DNA from 3 places in the Desulfovibrio piger genome. Region 1 is predicted to be linked to each of the others. Evidence: riboswitches for the same ligand, from Rfam matches in the RefSeq annotation. Region 1 holds a riboswitch; each other region holds the start of a gene.
The links. A riboswitch is a leader RNA that binds a small molecule or an ion and turns the genes downstream of it on or off. The one in region 1 is predicted to bind cobalamin.
Positions count from the first base shown of each region.

Region 1 (7,389 bases):
CCAGCGTGTCGCCCTCCCAGGTCACGGAGCCCTTGAACAGCAGCGCGTCCTGCGCGTGGGGCTTGAGCTGCACGCCCAGGGCCGAGGCCAGCTTGCGCGGCGAGCCTTCCAGCAGGGCGGAGCCCGTGAAGGCCGGGCCGTCCAGGCCCAGCGTGCCGGTGAGGCCCACACGGCCGTGCGGCACGGAAAGGCTCAGGCGGGACAGATGCAGCTGCCGGGCCGCCGTGTCCAGCGAGGCATCGCCCTGCAGCTGCACGGGCCCCAGGCCCGCGGGCAGGAGGCCCCGGCGGGAAGGCGTGATGGTCAGGGAAAGGTTCTGCACACGCGGGGCCATGCCGAAAAGCCCGGCCTGGGCATCCAGGGCCAGGGTCCCGGCCAGCGCACGCCCGGCGGTGAGCAGATCATAGGTGAAATCGCAGCGCAGGACGGCATCCTGGCCGTTGCGCAGGTTCTCCACGGAAAGGTTGATGTCGCGCAGGTCGTAGCGCTCGCCGCCCTTCTCCACATGCAGGCTGCCCTTGCTCAGGGTCAGGCGGCCCAGCTCCAGCGGCAGGAGCACGTCGCCGCCGGGCCTGTTCGCGGCAGCCTCTGTCCCGGAGGCCGGCCCCGCCGGTGCCGCGGCCTTGCCTTCCGGCAGCAGCAGGCTCAGCGAAGGGCTGTCCAGACGGACTTCCCCGATGACCAGTTCCCCGTGCAGCAGCGGTTCCAGCTCCAGATGGGCCTCGCCGCCCCTGGCCGTGAAGCGCATGCCCTGCCCGTCCTGCACGCCGTCCCAGCTGACGGCGGCGAATTTGGCCCCGGGCGGCAGCAGGGAAAGCTCGGGCGGGCTGGCGAAGCGCACGGGCGTGCCTGTGGCTTTTGCCACCGCGGCCGAGATCTGGTCGCTGATGAATCCGGTATCCAGCTGACTGACCACTATGGCCAGTACCGCCGCCAGTACCAGAACGATACCTCCGATCCAGCAAAGTGCACGCTTCATGTCTGCCTCCGATGGCCTGTCTGTCCTGTGGCCGGACTACAGGACAACTGTAGGGCATCGCCAGTCCCGAGGCAAGCGGCCCCTCCGCCTGCCGCAGGCCCCCTGCCTGTGGCAGGCGGGGACGTCCCGCGGGGATGGCAGGCCATAGCCCCGGCTGGCCGCAGACGCAAAAAGGGGGAGCCTTGCGGCTCCCCCTCATATTCGCAGACCGGTCCGTGAGGACTAGCTGTTTTCCTGGGCGGCCTTCAGCAGGTCGCCGAGGCTCTGACCGGCTTCCTGGGGACCAGCATGGAATTCCTTGGGCTTGCGGCGGTCTTCGTCGTCCTTGATCTGCTTGATGGACAGGCCCAGACGGCGTTCTTCGGCGCTCACGTGGATGACCTTGGCCTGGATCTCCTGGCCTTCCTTGTAGAGCTCGGCGGGGCTCTTGATCTTCTTGTTGGAAAGTTCGGAAACGTGCACCAGACCTTCGATGCCTTCTTCCACTTCCACGAACAGGCCGAAGTCGGTGATGTTGGTCACCACGCCCTTCACGGTGCAGCCCACGGGGTAGGTGCTGGGCACATGGCCCCACGGATCATCGACCAGCTGCTTGATGCCCAGGGTGAACTTTTCGTTTTCCTGGTCAACGGTCAGCACCTTGGCCTGCACGGTGTCGCCCACCTTGTAGATCTCGTTGGGATGACGCACCTTCTTGGTCCAGCTGATGTCGGACACGTGGATGAGGCCGTCGATGCCGTCTTCGATACCGATGAACATGCCGAATTCGGTGATGTTCTTGATGACGCCTTCGAGGATGGTGCCTTCAGGATACTTTTCGGCCACCAGTTCCCAGGGATTGGGACGGACCTGCTTCATGCCCAGGCTGATGCGCTTCTTCTCGCCGTCCACGCCCAGGATGACCACTTCGACTTCGTCACCGGTATGCACCATCTGGGAAGGATGGCGCAGCTTGCGGGTCCAGGACATTTCGGAGATGTGCACCAGGCCTTCCACGCCGGGTTCCAGTTCCACGAACGCGCCGTAGTCCACCAGGTTGGTGACCTTGCCGGTGCACTTGGCACCCTCGGGGAAGCGGGCGGAGATGTCCTGCCACGGATCGGGCACCAGCTGCTTGAGGCCCAGGGAGACCTTGTTGTTCTCGCGGTCGAAGGAGAGCACCTTCAGGGTCAGGTCCTGACCCATGGTGATCATTTCCTTGGGATGGCGGATGCGCTTCCAGCTCATGTCGGTGATGTGCAGCAGGCCGTCCAGACCGCCCAGGTCCACGAACACGCCGTATTCGGTGATGTTCTTGGCCTTGCCGTGCACGATCTGGCCTTCTTCCAGGGTGCGCAGCAGATCCTGACGCTTGGAATCACGCTCTTCTTCCAGCAGCACGCGGCGGGAAACGATCACGTTGCTGCGGCGGCGGTTGATCTTCAGCACGCGGAATTCGAATTCCTGGTTGACCAGGGCGTCCATGTCGGGCACGGGACGCAGGTCCACATGCGAGCCAGGCAGAAAAGCTTCAACCCCGCCGATGTCCACGGTGTAGCCGCCCTTGATGCGGCGCACGATGTGGCCCTTGATGACCCGGTTGTTTTCCTGCACGTCTTCGAGCTGGTCAAAGACCTGCATGCGCTTGGCCTTCTCAAAGGACAGCGTGATGGTGCCTTCCATCTCGTTCTTGCGAACGACATAGACATCCACACGGTCGCCCACGCTGACGGTCATGTTGCCGGCGGCGTCACGGAACTCGCTGGCCGGGATCTGGCCCTCGGACTTGAAGTTCACGTCCACCAGAACATTGTCGTCATCCACGCGAACGATCTCGCCCTTGGTGATAGAGCCTTCTTCGAGGTCGCCGAAGTCGGGATTGAGATAGTTTTCAAGGGCGCTTTCGAAACTCATTTCGTTTTCGTGCCCGGTTTCCTTGTCTGCCATGCTTGACATGCCTCCAAACATAATTTGTCCCCTGTGCGGGGGTGAAAGAAAGTAGCAAAAGGAGAGGCAAAGCACAAGGCGAAAATGGCCCGGATGCGGGTCAGGGCGGGCAAAGCGGCCTTTTTCCCGCAGCGGGGCAGCGGCCGAAGGCCGTGAAAGGACAGGGAAAAGAGTCCCCCACTCCTGATAATTGTTCCTGAAAAGAAAAAGGGAGTGCGCACCGCCATGCAGGGCCCCGTCGTCCCGGGCGGCCGCAGACGGCAGGGCTTCCGTCCCCTGCCTGTCATCGCGGTATGCCCATCGCTGCCCGCACGCCATGCGGCAGCCGGAAAAACGCAACGCGGGCACACCGCCCGGCGACGGCATGCCCGCATCCTGATGACGGGAGCGTTTCCGGCCTAGCCGGCCAGCTTCACGAAGGTCAGCTCATGCTTGTTGCAGGAAAGATGCAGCAGACGGCCGCCCGGGATGGCCGCAAAGGCCCGCGCCGTCTCGTGGTCGGTCCGGGCCTGGAACTTGAGCGTGCAGACCACGTTGCGGCAGGCATCGGCGGCCAGCCATTCCCGCACGGTCTCCAGCAGGCGGTCAGGGTAGCAGATCATGTCCGAGAACAGCCAGTCCACCTGGCCCACATGGCGCGGCTCAAGGCCGAAGCCGCTGCCCAGGCAGTGGTTGACGCCGGGCATGGCCGCCACCTGGGGCGCCAGCCCGGCCTTGTCCACGCTGAACACGCGGCAGCCCAGCCGCCCCAGCACCCAGGTCCAGCCGCCCGGCGCGGCGCCCAGGTCGATGCACAGTTCCCCCGGCGCGGGCGTGCGCCCGGTCAGGGTGAAGACTTCCCACAGCTTGAGGTAGGCGCGGCCCGGCGGGTCCTCGCGGTTCTCCACGAACTGCACCTCCCCGTCGGCAAAGGGCGAGGTGGTGCGCGGCGAGGCCAGCATCAGGTCTTTCTCCCACAGGGTGAAGGCCCCCAGCGGCGCGGACGGGGCGGGCGTGCCGAAATGCAGGGGCCGTGCCGCCACATAGGGCAGCTGCTCCTGCATGAGGCGCAGGCGCCGCACATGCCCGCCGATGGTGGGGATGTGCGCCCGCCAGTTGCGCTGCAGGGCCGAGAGCTGGCGCGCCCCGTTGCCGATGGAGGTGATGGGGATCCAGCGCGGCTCCGTCCAGACGTTCTGGGCCCAGGCCGCGGGTTCCGTGCCCCGGGCCAGCACCAGACGGCCGCGCACGGTGATGACGCGGTCCCCCAGCTCTTCCAGCAGGGGCTGCATGTAGTCGCGCGCCGCCACCTGCACGCTGAAATCTTCCCTGGGCAGGGCCGAACGGGGCAGGTCGGGCCAGCGACGGGCCAGATGCACCTGCTCCTGCTGCCGTGCCTCGCGCCGCTGTTCCCGGCGCTCCTGCCGCCAGCGGGGCAGGACGTGGGCCTCCCCGGCGGCTTCCGGCTGTTCCGTCTTCCTGCTCCGGCCTGTCCGGGCCCGGGCGGGAGCCTGCGCTGCCGGCTCCCCGGAAACACGACGCCCGGAACGGCGGGACGGGCCTTGCCTGTCCGCGCCCTGCTCCGGGCTGGCCTTGTCCCCGCCGCGACGGCGGGGCGCTGAACGTTTTTCCTCTTCCCTGTCGGCTTCCTGCGGGGCCTGCTCCTCATGGACGGCGCCGCGGCGCGGCGCGGGAAATGATCGACTGTGCGTACTCATGCGGCCAGCATAGCCCAAAGCCCGGCCAAGGCCAAGCATCCGCCGGCCCTCCCCGGCGCCCGGCAACGGCGCGTCCGGCGAAAAAACACAGGGACAGCGCGCCCCGCCGGCCCGCGCTGTGGCGGCCCGCCTGCCACGGCGGGGACTCATCTTGCGCATCCCCACGGGACATCGTTGCCCGTCCCGGCTTGACTTTTGTGCCCCAAACCGTTTCTGATGGCGCATCCATGCGGGGAATTCCGTGCGAATCGGAAACAGTCGCGCTGCGGTGAGAGGGTACGGAGCTTCTTTGGCGACACGCCACGACAGCCAGCCGTCCCGGTGAAGGCGAAGTAAAGGCCCGGAGGCATGCCTCCCCATTCCCTCAAGTCCGAATACCCGCCATCCCTAACCTTTCAACGCGTCATTGAGGAGGTTCCATGCGCCACATCCCCACAACATTCCTGCGCTCCGCGCTGCCGGCCCTGCTGCTCACCCTCTGTCTGGCCCTGCCTGCCCTGGCGGCCCAGAAGGAAGGCCTGCTGCTGGTGGCTTTCGGCACCAGCGTGCCCGAGGCCCAGCCCGCCCTCACCGCCATCGACAAGGAGTTCAAGGCCGCCTTTCCCCACAGTCCCGTGATCTGGGCCTATACCTCCAGCATCATCCGGGCCAAGCTGGAAAAGAAGGGCGTGCACATCGGTGACGTGGCCGCCGGTCTGGAAGAACTGGCCCGGCAAAAGGTGGACGTGGTGCGCGTCCAGTCCCTGCATGTGGTGGCCGGTGAGGAATTCAGCGAGATGGAGCGCCTGCTCGTCAGCTGGCTGGCCCGCCATCCCGACAGTTTCAAGGCCGTCTATCTGGGCCGCCCGCTGCTGGAATCCCGGCAGGATGCCGAAGATGTCTGCCGCGCCGTCCTCGGCGCCACCGAAGGCAGGCGCAAGCCCGGCGAGCTGCTGGCCCTCATGGGCCACGGCCAGAGCCACGGCCGGGGCGACATGGTCATCGAAGGCATGCGCGCCACCCTCTCCTATGCCGACAACCTGGCCGTGCTGGCCACGGTGGAAGGCTCGCGCGGCTTCGACCAGGTGCTTGCCGCCATCAAGACCAGCCGCGCGTCCGTCATCTGGCTCCAGCCCTTCATGGTGGTGGCCGGGGACCATGCCCGCAACGACCTGGCCGGTGACGAGCCCGATTCCTGGGCCTCGCGGATCCGCGCCCTGGGCCTCACCCCCCGCCCCGTGCTCACCGGCCTGGGCGAGCTGCCCGGCGTGCGCGCCGTCTTCGTGCGCCATGCCCGCGACAGCCGGGACGACCTGCTGAAGAAGTAGACCTGCCGAAGAAGTAGGAGAAATGCTGCCAAGGGAAGAAGGGGCTCCCTCCTCCGGCCGGGCGTCACATGCCCTGCAAGGCGGACAGGGCGCCCCCTTTCCCGCGGTCCCCGGCAGTCGGCCAGGGCCGGACCTCTTTCCCGGTCGGCAGGTCATGGGAGCCGCCGCCCTTGCCGCTGCGGCACGGGCCAGCCGCCCCTTGCCCCCGGGCAGGAGGAGACACAAGGGAAAAAAGCGTGCGGTCCGCACCGTTCCTGCACGACCTGTCGCCCTGTGGAAAGGGATCATCGCACGAAAAAAGGACGCCTTCGGGCGTCCTTTTTTATGGCAGCGTCACCAGAGCGCCAGCGCCACGCCGGCCACCACCAGATAGCGGCCCAGTTTGGCCAGCACCACCAGCAGAAGGAAGGAGGGCAGGGGCTCGCGCAGGGTACCGGCCACCAGGGTCAGGGGGTCGCCGATGACGGGCATCCAGCTGCACAGCAGGCTCCAGCGGCCGTAGCGGTGGTACCAGCCTTCGGCCTTGCGCAGGGATTCCGGCGAGAAGGGGAACCAGCGGCGGCCCTGGAAGCGCGTGAGCGAACGGCCCAGCCACCAGTTGACGGCCGAGCCCGCGCTGTTGCCCAGGGTGGCCACGGCGATGAGGGCCCAGGCGGGTTCTCCGCTCTGCACCAGCAGGGTGGCCAGCAGCAGTTCCGACTGCGCGGGCAGCAGGGTGGCCGCCACCAGCGCGGTGAGGAACAGGCCTCCGTACAGGGAAAAAAGGCTCAGGGCAGTCATGGGCGGCACGGAAAGCCGCCGCAAGGCATCAGGCGCTGCGGCGGCTCCTTGTGGGGCGGGATCTAAGCGGCAAGTTTCTTGAGGAGCCAGGCCATATTGGCGGCCAGGTCCTTCACCGTTCGGATGCCCTCGGCATCGCTGTCCACATCACCGGGGTCAAGGCCGAAGGCAAAATTGAAATAGCTTGATGTGGGCACGATCATGTCACTGATGGCGAACCAGGACATGATGTTGAAATAGGCCTGCATGGCCCCGGCACGACGGACGGCTATCAGGGGCGCAGCCACTTTGTGCTTGAAGATGTTGTCCTGCCCCTGCACGCGCACACGCATGCGGGAGATGTAACATGCCCTGTCGATCAGGGCCTTCATCTCCGATGTGACATTGCCCACGAATACGGGTGTCGCCAGCACGATGCCGTCGGCCGCCCGCATCTTTTCGAACCATTCATTGAAGGGATCATCCTTCTGGACGCAGACCTCTTCGCCGCTACGCCGGCAATGGTTGCATTCCAGGCATCCGTGGACCCTGACACCGCCCACCTGGATGATCTCCGAAGAAATGTCTTCCGCAGCAAGCGTTTCACAAAAGAGTTTGCACAGTCGGGCCGTGTTGCCGTTACGCCTGGGGCTGCCGTTGAACACCGCTACATGCATGGGACCTCTCCTTCATGACAGGTTGTTACAGGTACTTGCCGCGT
Region 1 is NZ_LT630450.1:1,910,648-1,918,036, forward strand. Features, by position in the region: gene DESPIGER_RS08695 (AsmA family protein) at 1-979, opposite strand, end outside; gene DESPIGER_RS08700 (30S ribosomal protein S1) at 1,202-2,905, opposite strand; gene DESPIGER_RS08705 (SAM-dependent methyltransferase) at 3,304-4,176, opposite strand; cobalamin riboswitch at 4,803-5,003, shown strand; gene DESPIGER_RS08710 (sirohydrochlorin cobaltochelatase) at 5,022-5,909, shown strand; gene DESPIGER_RS08715 (YqaA family protein) at 6,243-6,689, opposite strand; gene DESPIGER_RS08720 (flavodoxin family protein) at 6,752-7,345, opposite strand.

Region 2 (7,389 bases), 970 kb from region 1:
CAGGCCCAGCAGACGTGTGGCGTACTGGGCGGCCAGATTGCAGTCATGCATCACCAGCAGCAGCGCGGCACCGGCCCGGCGGCGGCGCTCCAGCAGGTCGAAAAGTTCCAACATCCGGGCCAGATCCAGACCGGCGGCCAGCTCGTCCAGCAGCAGCACGGGGCTTTGCTGGGCCAGTGTCCGGGCCAGGGCCACGCGCTGCAGTTCCCCGCCGGAAAGCTCGCTCACCTGCCGTCCGGCCAGCGGCAGCGCGCCGGTCTCCTCCAGGGCCTCGTGGGCGATGCGCCGGTCTTCGGCGCTGTAGCTGCCCCACCAGCCCAGCCAGGGATAGCGGCCCAGCAGGACCATCTGCAGGGCGGTCATGCCCTGTGGCGCGGCATTGCGCTGGGAAAGCACGGCCACCCGGCGGGCCCGTTCCCGGGGGGAAAGACGGCGGATGTCCGCCCCCTGCACCTGTACCGACCCCGCTGTCGGCGTCAGGCTGCCCGCCAGCACCCGCAGCAGCGTGGTCTTGCCGCTGCCGTTGGGGCCCAGCAGGGCCACGGCCTCACCGGGGTGGAGGTCGATGTCCACACCATGCACTATCTCGTCCGTGCCGTAGGCCGCCCGGATGCCTTTTGCCCGCAGCATCAGCGCCTCCGCACCAGAAAAGCGAAAAAGGGGCCGCCCAGCAGGGCCGTCACCACGCCCACGGGCAATTCCTGTCCGCCGGAAAGCACACAGCGGGCCAGCACGTCCGCCCAGACCAGCAAGATGCCGCCGCCCAGGAAGGCGCCGTAGAGCAAAGGGCCGTGCGCTCCGCCCAGCAGCATGCGCAGGACATGCGGCACCACCAGGCCCACGAAGCCGATGACCCCGGCCACGGCCACGCAACCGGCCGTCATGCAGCTGGCGCCGGCCAGCAGCCAGAAACGTGTGCGGCCCACGGCAAGGCCCAGATGCGCGGCCTGTTCGTCGCCCAGGGCCAGCATGTCCAGCTTGCGCCAGCCCGGCAGCACCACCAGCAGCCCCGGCAGCAAGGTGGCCAGCAAAAGGGGGACGCTGTCCCAGCCCCGGCCCTGCAGGCTGCCCATGATCCAGAAAACGATGCTGGTGACGGATTCTTCGTTGAGGGCCTTGACCAGGGCCACCACGGCGCCCAGAAAGGCCGCCACGGCGATGCCGGCCAGGATGACGGTCTCGCGCCGGAAACTTCCCTGCCCGCTGCCCAGCCAGAGCGCACCGCCCAGGGCCAGCAGGGAGCCCAGCAGGGCCGACAGGGAGACCGTGGCCGCCGCGGAAAGCCCCACGGCAAGGCCTCCTGCCCAGATGCCCAGGGTACCGCCCAGCGCGATGGCCATGCTGGCGCCGCAGGCCGCTCCGGCGGAGATGCCCAGGGTGAAGGGGTCCGCCAGCGGATTGCGCAGCACGCCCTGCAGGGCCACTCCGGCCACGGCCAGCGCACCACCGCACAGCAGGCCCAGCAGCACACGGGCCAGACGGATCTGCCCCACCACCAGCTGCACGCTGCCGTCCGCCGGGGGGCACAGGCCCGCCACGGCCCCCAGCGCCTGCCAGACATCGGCCACAGCCACGGGCACGGGCCCGGGCAGACAGGCCAGCGGCAAGGAGGCGCACCAGAGGACGGCCAGCAGCACGCAGCAGCACCGGCGGCGCGCGCTCCGCGCATCCTTGGCAATGGGGCTGTTCTCCGGCATGATCCGTCCTGTGATGGCCTTTCGTGGCCGGGCACTCCGGCCCGGAAACAAAAAAAGCCTCTTCCATCAATGGAAGAGGCCCGTATTCCCTTGCTCCCTCGGCAAGACCCGTGCCGATACCGGTCGCGGCCAGCGGCCACGGTCCACGGCAGGTATTCCGGCTCGGCCCCCGGCTTCCGGCCTTCCCGTTGCCAGTGGCACATGAAGGAAGCTGGTCTGCGGGCCTTACGGCGGCGGGTCCGCTCCCGATTTTCACGGGATTCCCTTTTGACGCCGGCAGGTTCCGGCGACCATGAACGCGTTACTCTAGGCAGGGAGCCGCGGCTTGTCAACGTGTGACGGAAAAGGAGGAGCCCCTCCCCAGCGCCCAGATGCCCCCTCTTGCGAAGACCGGCGGCAGAGGCTGCTTCCCCGTAGCCCCGACACGCCCCATCCTTCCGGGAAAAACGCATGGGAAAGGGGATGGGGGAGCTTGAGGGGGAGGGGGAACCCGTGTGCGCGAGCCAGGATTTTCCCCTTCCCCCCTCATCACGAACATGCCTTCCGGCCTGCCCTAGTCCAGGCGCCAGATGACGCTGGCCTGACGGCCGGAGGCCTTCACGCAGCGGTACGAGAAGAACTGGCGGTTGCAGCTGGCCGTGCACAGGTCGATGCCGTAGATGTTGCGGGGCAGCAGCCCGGCCTGCTCCAGCTGCCAGCGGGTCAGGCCCCACAGGTCCATGGTGCGGCTCCCGGCATCGAACCAGGGGCGGAACGCGTCGCCCCACTCGCTCTCGAAATTGATGAACTCCGCCCGGGCCGGGCCCAGGCTCGGGCCGCGCACGGCCAGGAGTTCGCGCGGTTCCACGCCGTAATGCTCGCAGAAGCGGCGCACCCCGGAACCGGGAAAGTCACAGCGGTTGCCGCGCCAGCCCGCATGGATGCCGGCCACGAAACGGCCGCTCCTGTGGGCCAGCAGGATGGGCTGGCAGTCGGCGGTCTTGATGGCCAGCCCCAGCCCGGCCTGCGCGGTGGCCATGCCGTCGGCATCGCAGCGGGGAACGGCGTCGGGCTCCACGGCCTCGGGCTCGAAGATCATGGCATCGCCGTGCACCTGGTTGAGTTCGGCCATGCGCCGGAGGCCCAGGGCCGCCCGCAGTTCGCGGCGGTTGCCGATGACGCTCTGCCGGTCATCGGCCGTGGCGAGGGAGATGTTGCCACCGGCGTACGGGCCGTCTCCGGCCGCCTGCCAGCGGGTCTGGAAGGCGCAGCGCACGTTGTCCACGCCGGGGAACACAAAGGGGATGAAACTTACAGGCATACGAGTCCTTCTTCGGTACACAGGCAGTCCACGGGCTGGTCCCATTCCTGGGAGGGCAGCGCATCCACCACCTGGAAAGCATAGCACAGGCCCACCAGCCGGGGCCGCCGGCCGCTGCCCCGGGCGCCGAAGGCCGACAGGAAGCGGTCATAATAGCCGCCGCCGAAGCCCAGGCGGTTGCCCGCGCGGTCAAAGGCCACACCGGGCAGGATGAGCACGTCGGGGCAGAAATCGGGGTGGGCCAGCACCGGGGGCGCCATGCCCAGCAGACCGGCATGGGGTTCCAGCATCTTGTAGGGGCCGGCGGCCATGTCGCCTACCCGGGCACAGGGTACGAAATCCATGCGCCCGCGCTCCAGGCGCACCCGGGGCAGGTAGACGCGCACGCGTCGCTGCCAGGCATCGGCCAGCAGGTAGCCGGTGTGCACTTCTTCCGGCAGGGCCACATACAGGGCCACACGGGCGGCCTGCTGCCAGACGTCCCAGTCCAGCAGGGCCTGCTGGGCCGCGCGGGCCCGCTGCCGTGCCAGGGCGGGATCCTGCCCGCGCCGCAGCCCGCGCATGCGGGTGCGCAGTTCCTTCTTCAGCTCATCGGGGGGAAGGGACATGGAGGTCTTTCCATCCTTGCTAAAATGTGCCATAGTTCGCGGAGTGACTTTATAACAAAGGAAACACCGCCATGCCAAGCGTCAACGAACAGGATCATCTCTGGATTGCCGTTGGGGACATTCACGACGAGCCCGGGCTGTTTGCCCGTATCCCCGAGCTGGCGCAGGCGGACGGCATCATCGTCACCGGCGACCTGACCATCACGGGCGGCGTCAAGCAGGCCGAGCTGGTCATGGACGTTCTGCGGGCGCACAATCCCCGCATCTGGGCCCAGATAGGCAACATGGACCGGCCCGAAGTGGACGAATGGCTGAGCGGCCTGGGCTGCAACCTGCACACGCAGGTGCACGAACTCACGCCCGATACGGCCATCTTCGGCATCGGAGCCTCCACGTTCACGCCTTTCGGCACGCCCAGCGAGTTTCCTGAATCCACCTTCGCCGGCTGGCTGGAAAGCAGCTGGCAGAAGGCCCGCAAGTACCCCCACACCGTGCTGGTTTCGCACAATCCGCCCAAGGACAGCGCCTGCGACGTCATCCCGGGCAATATCCATGTGGGCTCTACTGCCGTGCGCGAATTCCTTGAAGAAGCCCAGCCCGATGTCTGCCTGTGCGGACATATCCACGAAGCGCGCGCCGTGGACAGGGTGGGCCGCACCATCGTGGTGAATCCGGGCGCTCTGGCCCAGGGCGGCTATGTGCTGCTGCGTTCCTGCGGCGGCAAGCTATCCGTGGAGCTGCGCGTCCTTGAAAATTGTGATTAGCGAAGCCAGGCGCTTCCGCGGGGGACAGACAGTCTGATCCCGCCCGTCATGGCGCGGCCCGGTACCGCGCTTTCTGACGTTGCCCCTCCGGCGGCTGTTCCGGCCGCCAGGAAAACGCCGTCCCGTGACGGGCGTTTTCTCCTGCCATCCCCCGTGTCCTGCCCCTTCCGGGCATCCCCGGGCCCGTGTCCGCTCACGGACGCGCCCTCCGGCTTTTGCCGGATGCCCGGCCGTTCCTTCAGCCGGGATGACGGCTGACAAATTTCGCCGCCTCTGGCGGTCCAAAAGGATATTTATGACCCAGGAAAACACACCGGCCGTGTCCGACGCGGCCGAGTCCTCCGATGTCGCTGAAGCAACCCCCACCCCCAAACGCCGTACCACCCGCCGCACTTCGCGCGCCAAGGCCGCCCCTGCCACGGAAGAAACGGCCACGCTGACGGCCGCCACGAGCACGGATGCCCCTGCGGAACAAGCCGTCACGGACAGCGGCGATGCACAACCCGCTGACGATGCCGTGGCCGCCGCGCCCCGCAAGCCCGCCCGCCGGACCAGCCGCCGCAAGGCCACGGCCCCTGCCGCCGAAAGCCCGGCCCCCGAAGCCGCTCCCGAAGCCTCGGCCGGAGAAGAGGCATCCGCTGCGCAGGCCGCGCCCGGCACCGGAACCGCCCGGGAGCCAGACCAGGCCCCGGCCCCTGAAGCCGCCGAAACGCCCGCCGATACCGACGGCGGACAGCACGCCGCGCCCCGTCGCGGTACCCGCCGTTCGCCCGGTGCCCAGCGCCGCCAGCGTGCCCCCCGCAAAAAATCTCCCGAAGCCGTGAGCCCGCAGGACGAAACCGCTCCTGCCGGGACCGGTGACCAGGCCGCTGAAGCGGCTGCGGCCCTTCCCGCTGACGGGCAGCCCGTTCCCCTGCCTGCCGAAGCCGCCGCGATGCCCGTGATGCCTGATGGCGGGACGCCTGCCGCTCCTGCCGCAGTGGCCGCCCCGCGCACGGACGACGCGGAAGCCGCTCCCGCCGCGGAGGACACCGAAACGGCCGCCGACAGCGGCGCCCAGGAAGACGGTGATGACCAGCCCCGCCGCAAGAGCCGTCGCGGCCGTCGCGGCGGACGCGGGCGCAACCGCAAGAATCGTGATGCCCAGGCGGAAAATGCCGAAGCCGCCGGCAGCGAGGCGGACGATACCGCCGGAGCGGCGGCCCCTGCCGGCCTGCCCGACGGTGCCAGTGACGAGGAGCTGTGGCAGGCCGCCACCGGCGATGTGGAAAGCCTGGAGAGCGCCCCCGCCCGTCTCCGCCGTCGCGGTGAGGACAGCGAGGCCCCCAAGAAGGGCAGCGTGCGCGCGGCCGCGGTCAAGGCCAAGGTGGCCGCGGGCAAGCGGCGCATGTTCATCAGCGTGCTGCCCGGTGAACAGGTGGAAGTGGCCATCGCCGAGGAAGGCCGTCTGCAGGAATATTATCTGGACATGTTCCATCAGCGCAAGCTCAAGGGCAATATCTACAAGGGCATCATCCACAATATCGACACCAACCTGCAGGCTGCCTTCGTGAGCTACGGCGCGGGCAAGAACGGCTTCCTGCAGATCGACGAGATCCATCCCGAATACTGGCTGGCCCATCACGAGCCCAGCAAGGGGAAAAAGTTCCCGCCCATCCAGAAAGTGCTCAAGCCCGGCCAGGAAGTGCTGGTGCAGGTGGTCAAGGAACCCACCGGCAACAAGGGCGCCTTCCTCACCACCTGGCTGTCGCTGGCGGGCCGCTTTCTGGTGCTGACCCCGGGACAGGAGCAGATCGGCGTCTCCCGCAAGGTGGACAGCGATGAAGAACGCACCCGCCTGCGCGAGATGATGAACGGCATCGATCCCGGCCAGGGCCTGGGCGTCATCGTGCGTACCGTGAGCGCCGGCACCACCAAGACCACGCTCAAGAACGATCTCCAGTACCTCAAGCGCGTCTGGAAGGACATCCGCAAGAAGGCCACCGAAGTCTCGGCCCCGGCCCTCATCTATCAGGAGCCGGGCCTGCCCCAGCGGGCCGTGCGCGATTACCTGACCGATGATGTCTGCGAGATCTGGGTGGACAACGAGGAAGTGGCCGACAGCATCCGCGAGACCGTCTCCCTGCTCTTCCCCCGCAAGAAGGAGCTGGTGCGCCTGCATACCGACGTGCGCATGCCCCTGTGGGAGCGTTTCAGCCTGCGCCGCCAGCTGGACCAGATCTATTCCCGCGAGGTCACCCTGCCTTCGGGCGGCCGCCTGGTCTTCGACCAGACCGAGGCCCTCATGGCCGTGGACATCAACTCCGGCAAGATCTCCGGCAAGGTCAATTTCGAGTCCATGGCCCACCGCACCAATATGGAAGCCGCCGAAGCCATCGCCCGCCAGCTCAAGCTGCGCGACATCGGCGGCCAGGTGGTCATCGATTTCATCGAGATGCGCGACAAGAAACATGTGCTGGAAGTGGAAAAGACCCTGCGCACGGCCATGAAGAACGACCGCGCCCGCCACGACGTAGGCCGCATGAGTTCCTTCGGCCTGCTGGAGCTGGTGCGCCAGCGCACGGGCTCCTCGGCCCTTTCCATCACCATGGAGCCCTGCCCCTTCTGCGGCGGCACGGGCCAGCGGCGCAACCTTGAATGGCAGGCCCTGCAGGCCCTGCGCGAGATGCGCCGTGCCCTGCGGACCCACGGCGGCGACAAGTACGTCTTCGAGACCACGCGGGAACTGGGCCTCTATCTGCTCAATCACAAGCGCGACAGCCTGCGCGACATGGAACAGGACTTTGGCAAATGTCTGGAAATCAGCATCCGTCCGTAACGGACGCCCCTGTCGAAACGTCCGCGGCCTGCCCTTCGGGGCAGGCCCCTGTTTTTGAACCCGTGAAAGGCGAACGCAGCCTGCTGCTGCACATCTGCTGCGGCCCCTGCTCCATCATGCCGGTCAAACGCCTGCAGGACGAGGGCTTCACGGTCACGGCCTGGTACATGAACCCCAACATCCAGCCCCTGACGGAATACCT
Region 2 is NZ_LT630450.1:68,753-76,141, reverse strand. Features, by position in the region: gene DESPIGER_RS00430 (ABC transporter ATP-binding protein) at 1-630, opposite strand, end outside; gene DESPIGER_RS00425 (FecCD family ABC transporter permease) at 630-1,697, opposite strand; cobalamin riboswitch at 1,827-2,007, opposite strand; gene DESPIGER_RS00420 (polyphenol oxidase family protein) at 2,251-2,997, opposite strand; gene DESPIGER_RS00415 (5-formyltetrahydrofolate cyclo-ligase) at 2,988-3,605, opposite strand; gene DESPIGER_RS00410 (metallophosphoesterase family protein) at 3,677-4,369, shown strand; gene DESPIGER_RS13105 (Rne/Rng family ribonuclease) at 4,665-7,187, shown strand; gene DESPIGER_RS00400 (epoxyqueuosine reductase QueH) at 7,250-7,389, shown strand, end outside.
Region 2: another riboswitch for cobalamin. It lies ahead of DESPIGER_RS00425 (FecCD family ABC transporter permease); the one in region 1 lies ahead of DESPIGER_RS08710 (sirohydrochlorin cobaltochelatase).

Region 3 (7,389 bases), 800 kb from region 1:
TTGGCTGGCGCTTTGCCCACGCGGCCCTTGCCGGCCTTGTCCTCATGTGGATCGCCATCGGCCTTTCCTACTACTCCCTTGCCAAAGCCACCACCGGTCTGCCCGTGGGCGTGGCCTTTGCCTTCTGGGAAGCCCTGGGCCTGGCCCTCATCACGCTCTCCAGCATCTGCATCCTTGGCGAGCCCTTTTCCCTGCAACGCCTGGCCGGTCTGCTCTGCGCCCTGGGCGGCGCCCTGCTGGTCCATCACGGCACTGTCCAGGATCAGGATCCCGTCCATGCCGGCCGCGATGCCGGATAAGGGGGCCGCCATGAGCACAGAAACGCTGCATCTCCTTCTTTCCGCCGGTCTGGTGGCCGGGGCCGCGGCGCTGGACGTGGCGGCCAACCTCATGCTGGCCCGCTCCGACGGCTTCAAAAAACGCCTGACCGGCATCGGCGCGCTGGCGCTGGTCGGTCTGGCCTTCTACTGCCTCTCGCTGGCCGTCCAGTACATGGATCTGGCCGTGGCCTATGCCATGTGGGGCAGCCTCGGCATTCTGGGCACCTCGCTGTGCGGCTGGCTCTTCCTGCGCCAGCGTCTCAGGCCCTGCGCCTTTGCCGGCATGGGCCTGCTCATCATCGGCATGATCCTGTTGCGCACGAGTTAGCCTGGAGTCTTCTCCCGGAGCCCCCTGCCCCGTGCGGCCGGGGATGCCGGGAGAAGACCAACGGCTGCTGGCCGGCACGGCGGAAATCTCGTCCAGATGACGCGGAACCGCCAGATCGACGCCGCACTGCACGCCGTCACGCCCGGTGTCCGTATGGATGCTGAAGGCCGCGCCGTCTTCCCGCAGGCGGGACAGACATCGCCCCCAGGCCGACATCGGTCACCCGGCCCCTGGTCTTGAGGCGTCCGCTTCGGCACCGCCATGACGACAGACAGCCCCCTTTCCCCGCCATCCGGCCGAGGCATGCGGCAACAGCGGGACACGCCCTCCGGGACTGCCGCCGGCAGGCCGTCTTTTCCTGCGACAAAAAAAGCCTGCACAAGGCAGGCGTTTTGACAGGAGGGCTGCCACACCAGCCACCGTCGCACAACGATGGGGACCGGCATGCAGCCCTGAAAAAGTTTTTTCGGGGTTGGATGGGGGCCTGGGGGAAGGAAGGGGGAGTTCTTACAAAAAACGCCCCTTCCCCCTGCCGGGCCCCCGCTAAAAATCACGCCTCCACGGGGCGCAGGGCTTCGATGGCGGCCCTGTCCAGGACACGCTGGTTGGAGCTGCCGCGAAAGTCCAGCTCCAGATCGCGCAGGGCCTCCACATAGGGGCCGTCCACCAGCACGTCCACCTTGTCCAGCAGCTGCCCCACGGCCGGCATCTTCCGGGCAAGGCCGTAGAGCTCCTCGCAGGTATAGCCGCTGTAGGCATAGACGTTCTTGCCCGCGGCGTGCACGGCATCGGCCAGGTGGCACAGGGGCCCGGCCTGGACGAAGGGTTCACCGCCGGAAAAGGTCATGCCCGCCAACAGGGGATTTTCCATGAACTGGCGCAGGATGTCGTCCGTGTCCCGGAATTCTCCACCGTCGAAATCATGGGTCTGCGGATTGTGACAGCCCGGGCAATGATGGGGACAGCCCTGGGTGAAGACCACATAGCGCAGGCCGGGGCCGTCCACGATGGACTCTTCCACGATGCCGCTGATGCGGAGCCTAGGCATGCTTGACGCGGTCGCGTTCTTCGGCACGCTTGGCGTTGTTGAAACGGTCAAGCGTCCCCACCAGATAGCCGGTGATGCGGCGCACGCGCTCAAAGGGCACGCCTTCGCCCACCATCTTCACTTCGGCTTTGGTCTCGGTCAGTTCAGATTTCATCAGCATGGTCCAGGCTCCTCCTCTTGGGGTAAAAAGTGACGGAAACTAACGGCAGCAGCGGGGCATGTGCGGATACTTGCGGCGCAGCATCTTGAGCGTTTCCTGACTCACGGCCTCGCCCTCCTTGCGCCCGCAGCGGGGGCACTGGCCGTTGATGACGCCCACATAGCCGCACACGGGGTCGCGGTCCAGCGGATGGTTGATGGATCCGTAGCCCACGCCCTTGTCGTGCATGAAACGGATGATGGTCTCGAAGGCTTCCAGGTTCTTGCAGGTATCGCCGTCCAGCTCCACATAGGTGATGTGACCGGCATTGGTGAAGCTGTGGTAGGGCGCTTCCAGCTCGATCTTGCGGAAGGCCTTGATGGGGAAATACACGGGCACATGGAAGGAGTTGGTGTAGTACTCCCGGTCCGTGACGCCCTTGATGACGCCGTACTTCTTGCGGTCCAGGGCCACGAAGCGGCCGCTCAGGCCCTCGGCAGGCGTGGCGATCAGGGTGAAGTTGAGATGCGTCTTGGCGGCTTCGTCATCGCAGCGCTTGCGCATATGCTCCACGATGCGCAGGCCCAGCTTCTGGGACTCTTCGCTCTCGCCATGATGCTTGCCGGTCAGGGCCACCAGGGTCTCGGCCAGGCCGATGAAGCCCACGGTCAGGGTGCCGTGCCTGAGCACTTCGGCCACGCTGTCGTCCCAGTCCAGCTTTTCGGAATCCAGCCAGATGCCGTTGCCCATCAGGAAGGGATAGTTGCGCACCTTCTTGGAGCACTGGATGTCGAAGCGGTGCAGCAGCTGGCGGAACACCAGGTCGATCTGGTCATCCAGCAGCTGGAAGAAGCGGTCCTGGTCGCCCCTGGCCTCGATGCCCAGACGGGGCAGGTTGATGGACGTGAAGCTCAGGTTGCCGCGGCCGCAGGTCACCTGGCGGTCGGGGTCGTACACGTTGCCCAGCACGCGGGTGCGGCAGCCCATGTAGGCCACTTCGCTGTTGTAGTCGCCGGGCTTGTAGTACTGCAGGTTGAACGGCGCATCCAGGAAGCTGAAATTGGGGAACAGGCGCATGGCCGAGGTCTTGATGGCCATCTTGAACAGGTCGTAGTTGGGGTCGCCTTCGTTGTAGTTGACGCCTTCCTTGACCTTGAAGATCTGCACCGGGAAGATGGATGTCTCGCCGCTGCCCAGACCGGCCTGGGTGGCCAGCAGCAGGTTGCGCACCACCATGCGGCCCTCGGCGGAGGTATCGGTGCCGTAGTTGACGGAGCTGAAGGGCACCTGCGCGCCGGCGCGGGAATTCATGGTGTTCAGGTTGTGCACAAAGGCTTCCATGGCCTGATAGGTGCGGCGGTCGGTGATGCGCAGGGCTTCCTCGGCGGCGTAGGCATGGGCGGCACGCACCAGCTCGCGCTCGTTCCCGGCCACCAGGCCTTCCAGGCGCTTGCCCAGTTCGTCCACATCGGCCATGCGGATGGCGGGCATCACGGGCAGCAGGATCTGCTGGCTGAACTCCTCGGCCCGGGCGGCATCCATGCCCGTCCTGATGCGCACGAAGGCGGTGAAGGCATGGCGGTATTCCTTGCGGAAGGTCTTGGCCACGCCGCCGGCCATGGCGTAATCAAAATGCGGCACGCTCTGGCCGCCGTGCATCTCGTTCTGGTTGGCCTGGATGGCGATACAGGCCAGGGCGGAATAGCTCTCGATGGAATTGGGCTCGCGCAGATGGCCGTGACCGGTGGAGAAGCCGTTGCGGAACAGCGGGATCAGGTCGATCTGGCAACAGGTCTCGGTGAGCATGTAGAAATCCTTGTCATGGATGTGGATGTCACCGTTGATGTGCGCGGCCGAGGCGTCCTTGGGCAGGACGTAGTTGTCGGTGAAATATTTGGCCCCTTCGGAACCGTACTTGAGCATGGTGCCCATGGCCGTATCGCCGTCGATGTTGGCGTTCTCGCGCTTGATGTCTTCCTCGATGGCGGGCGCGTAGGTCAGGGTCTTGTAGATCTCCATCAGGTACGATTCCGCGTTGCGGCGCTTGGTGTGCTCGGCCCGGTACAGGATGTAGGCCTTGGCGGTCTTGGCGTAATCGTACTGGATCAGGGTCTCTTCCACCACGTCCTGGATCTCTTCCACATGGCGGAGGTTCTGGGCTTCGAGCTTGCGGCAGACCTTTTCGGTGACGAACAGGAGATCCGTGGGGGACATGTCCTCGCCGGACGCCTTGTTGGCCTTGGTGATGGCATTGAGAATTTTGACGGAATCGAAGGCGACCTCGGTCCCGTCCCGCTTGATGATGCTCGCAAGCATGTTTTCCTGCTCCAGATCCAAGATGGTTGTTGTTGCGGCCCGTTTTAGGGTCAACACAAAAGACCCTCCCTGTGCGGGAGGTCCCGGGCCCTGAAAAATCACGAAAAAGGTGGAAAAAAGATGCGGACGTCCGGCGGCCGATACGGCGACAGACTGTCATGACGTCCCTTCCCAGCGGCAAAAACCCGTTGCCGTGAGGCTGTCCCCATGGACAAGCGGCAGAAGCAGGTCTTCCGGCTCGTCACCCTGCTCCCGGCCTTCCCGGCGGCTGCCAGTGGCCCACGGGGGGAGCAGGTTCTGCGACTTACGGCGGCGGGTCCGCTCCCGGATCTCACGGGATTCCCGATGAAGCTCGTAGCAGCGCTTCTGCCCGCTCAAGATGGCAAAAGGTGCCTCAAGTGTCAACACAGGTTTTTTGTAAGTATTTTTTAACAACTTGAAATACTTGTAAAAAATCGCAACTCTGCGCCAAGACAGGCAATTTGCCAAAGCCCGCGCCAGCTCTGGGCTGGCGGGATTTCCGGCTTTGCAGGCCGCGCTGCCTGCGCTGTTTTTCACAGCTTCCCGGCCGGCCGGGCGTCCCCTTCCGGCGGGGGGGAACAGGCCTCCCCCGGAAAAACAGGGCAGGGAAAACGGCACGGCCCCGGGCACGGATGGCGTACCGCCCGGGCCGCGCCATCCGGCCGGAAGCCCTCCTGTCCCTGACGCGGGCACCCCGGGGATGCCCGCGCCGGCCTGGTGCCGCTAGACCGCCAGCTTGGGCAGGGTCGAGGCGCCGTGCGGCATGATGGTGGTGCGCACGTCCAGCTCCTGCCCCAGGAAATGGCGGGCCATGTCCAGGGCCTCGTCCAGGGTGTGGCAGACGTGCAGCTTCGTCTTGCCGAACAGGGCGGCATCCATGTCCGTCACCAGGATGAGGTTGTGTTTCTCGGCCGCCTCGGCGAACAGGAAGCCTACATAGCTGCCGATGGAGAACGTATCGCGCAGGGCCTTCTCGCGGGCCTGCATGTCGCTGTAGGCACAGATCTGCCTCTCCGTGTCGGGGTTGCCGAAGCCTTCGGAACAGCGGGAAAGCAGGATCAGGGTCCCGCCCGGCTGCACGGCGCTCAGGGCGTTGCTCAGCAGCTTGATGGTCTGGTACAGGTTGATGTCCTTGGGATAGCCGCCCGCGCTGGCCACCACCAGGGGCGTGCGCTCGTGGATGGTCACGCCCTCCATGCTGTCCACCAGACGGCAGGCCGCCGCATGGGACTGGACCCAGTCGCCGGCGAAGGCTTTGAGGATGCGGTAGTCGTCATTGACCACCACATTGAGGCCGAAGCAGGGGCGGGCCATGGCCGCGGCCTCGAAGATGTCGGCATGGAAGATGTTGCTGTCCGCCATGTTGGCGCTGCGCACGTCGGCATTGGTGCCGTTGCCGAAACCGGGGTTCAGGGCCTGCTTGTGGTGGCGCTGGATGGTCTCGTACCCGGCGATGCCGGGCAGCAGCATCTTGCCGCCGCCACCGAAGCCCGCCAGGAAGTGATAGACCACGCCGCAGGTGATGATGATCTTGTCGCAGGCCATGGCGTAGCTGTTGAACCACACCGGCGTGCCGCGGCTGGTATCGCCCACATGCACCAGATGGGCCGTATCGCGGCAGTCGTGGTCGATGACGCGGATGCGGCGGCAAATGTCCTCGCCCAGCAGGCGGGCCTGTTCGTCGCCCACATGGGCACGGTGCGTGCCCGTGGCCGTGACGATGAGGATGTCACTGTCGGGGATGCCGCAGGCGTTGAGCTCTTCCACCATCACATGGACGTAGACCGCGGGCGACTGCCACAAGCGGGTCACATCGGGCACCAGCAGACAGATCTTCTCGCCGGGGTTGACGATGTCCTTCAGGCAGGGCGAGCCGATGGGATGGCGCAGGGCCTCACGCACGGCCTGATCCGGTTCCATGACCGGCAAAGACACAGGATTGGACTCCAGCACGGCCGCCAGGTTCTTGTCGGCCACCGGCATGGTCCAGGAAATATCACCATAGTGCAGCGTATGTTCTGACATGACGCACCTCATTCCCTCTAAGGCCAGAAAACAGCGGAACAGCTCCGCAGAGGTTCGCGACTATAGGCCCCTCGCCCGCGGGCCGCAAGCCTAAAATCCGGGGAACTCCCCGGTTTTATTTTATAAAATATCACATACGGCATTTTGCCTTGCTCTCATGGCCGCCGGTGCCGCGCGCACCGGCACCGCATCCCTGTGCCCCCGGAGGGCGCCCTGCCGTATCCGCCCCGGCAGGACGCGCACGCGCTCCTTCGGCCTGCCGCCCCGCATGGACCGGGCTGCCCTGCGCCCAGGGCACTCCCTTCTCCGGCGCATCGCCCTGGCCGATGCTGCCGGGTACCAGCCTGCCTTTTTTCCCTGCCATCCTTGATATGGACAAATGCCCTGCCTGCTCCCTCTCCAGCCAGCGACGGGGACCGGCAGACAGACCTGGACAAACGTTTTTTCAGGGGTGGATGGGGGTCCGGGGGAAGGCGGGGACAGTTTTTACAAAAAACGTCCCCGCCTTCCCCCGGCATACCATGCCCGCTCTCCAGGCATGCACGGATGCCTTTCCCTTCCCGCTTCCCTCCCGGCGGACAGCCCGGGCGGGAACGGAAAAAGGGCGGGATGCCCCGCCCTTGTCTTCTGCCCTTCTGCCGCCCCGACGGCGGGAAGGGCATCACGTCAAAAAAACAGCATCACGGTGCCACAGGGTTCAGGTCCAGCTCGGCCGGTGCGCTGACGTTCACGCCGTGGCTGATGCTGCGGCTCTCGCCCGCGGGCACCTCCACCTTCCAGAACAGGCTGTGGTCCCCGCCCTTCTGCGGCCGGGTACCGTCCAGCGACACGTCCACGGACTTGTTGACCGGCAGGGGCTCGGGGCGCTCCACGCGCACCGTCACGGCCCGGGCACGCGCATTGTGCACCGTATAAGTCCAGTTCCAGCTCCAGGTCTGGCGCTTGCCGATGATCCCGGTCTCGCCACGGCGCTTGTCGTCCGTGGTGGTGGTCACCGACACCCGGGGGTCCACCCCGAAATAAAGGCGCACCCTGTTGCCCTCGGGCACGAAACGCCCAGAGCCCACCGGCAGGCCGTCCACGGAGAACTCGGCCTGTGCCGAAGGCCAGGGGGTGCTGTCCAGCACCCGTTCCACCATCAGCCACACCGGGCTGCCCTGCCCGTCGGGCCGGGCCACCCACTGCAGGGGGG
Region 3 is NZ_LT630450.1:1,112,981-1,120,369, forward strand. Features, by position in the region: gene DESPIGER_RS05150 (DMT family transporter) at 1-299, shown strand, start outside; gene DESPIGER_RS05155 (DMT family transporter) at 310-648, shown strand; gene nrdG (anaerobic ribonucleoside-triphosphate reductase activating protein) at 1,199-1,696, opposite strand; gene nrdD (anaerobic ribonucleoside-triphosphate reductase) at 1,689-1,856, opposite strand; gene DESPIGER_RS05170 (anaerobic ribonucleoside triphosphate reductase) at 1,896-4,151, opposite strand; cobalamin riboswitch at 4,357-4,534, opposite strand; gene larA (nickel-dependent lactate racemase) at 4,896-6,197, opposite strand; gene DESPIGER_RS05185 (DUF4139 domain-containing protein) at 6,878-7,389, opposite strand, start outside.
Region 3: another riboswitch for cobalamin. It lies ahead of DESPIGER_RS05170 (anaerobic ribonucleoside triphosphate reductase); the one in region 1 lies ahead of DESPIGER_RS08710 (sirohydrochlorin cobaltochelatase).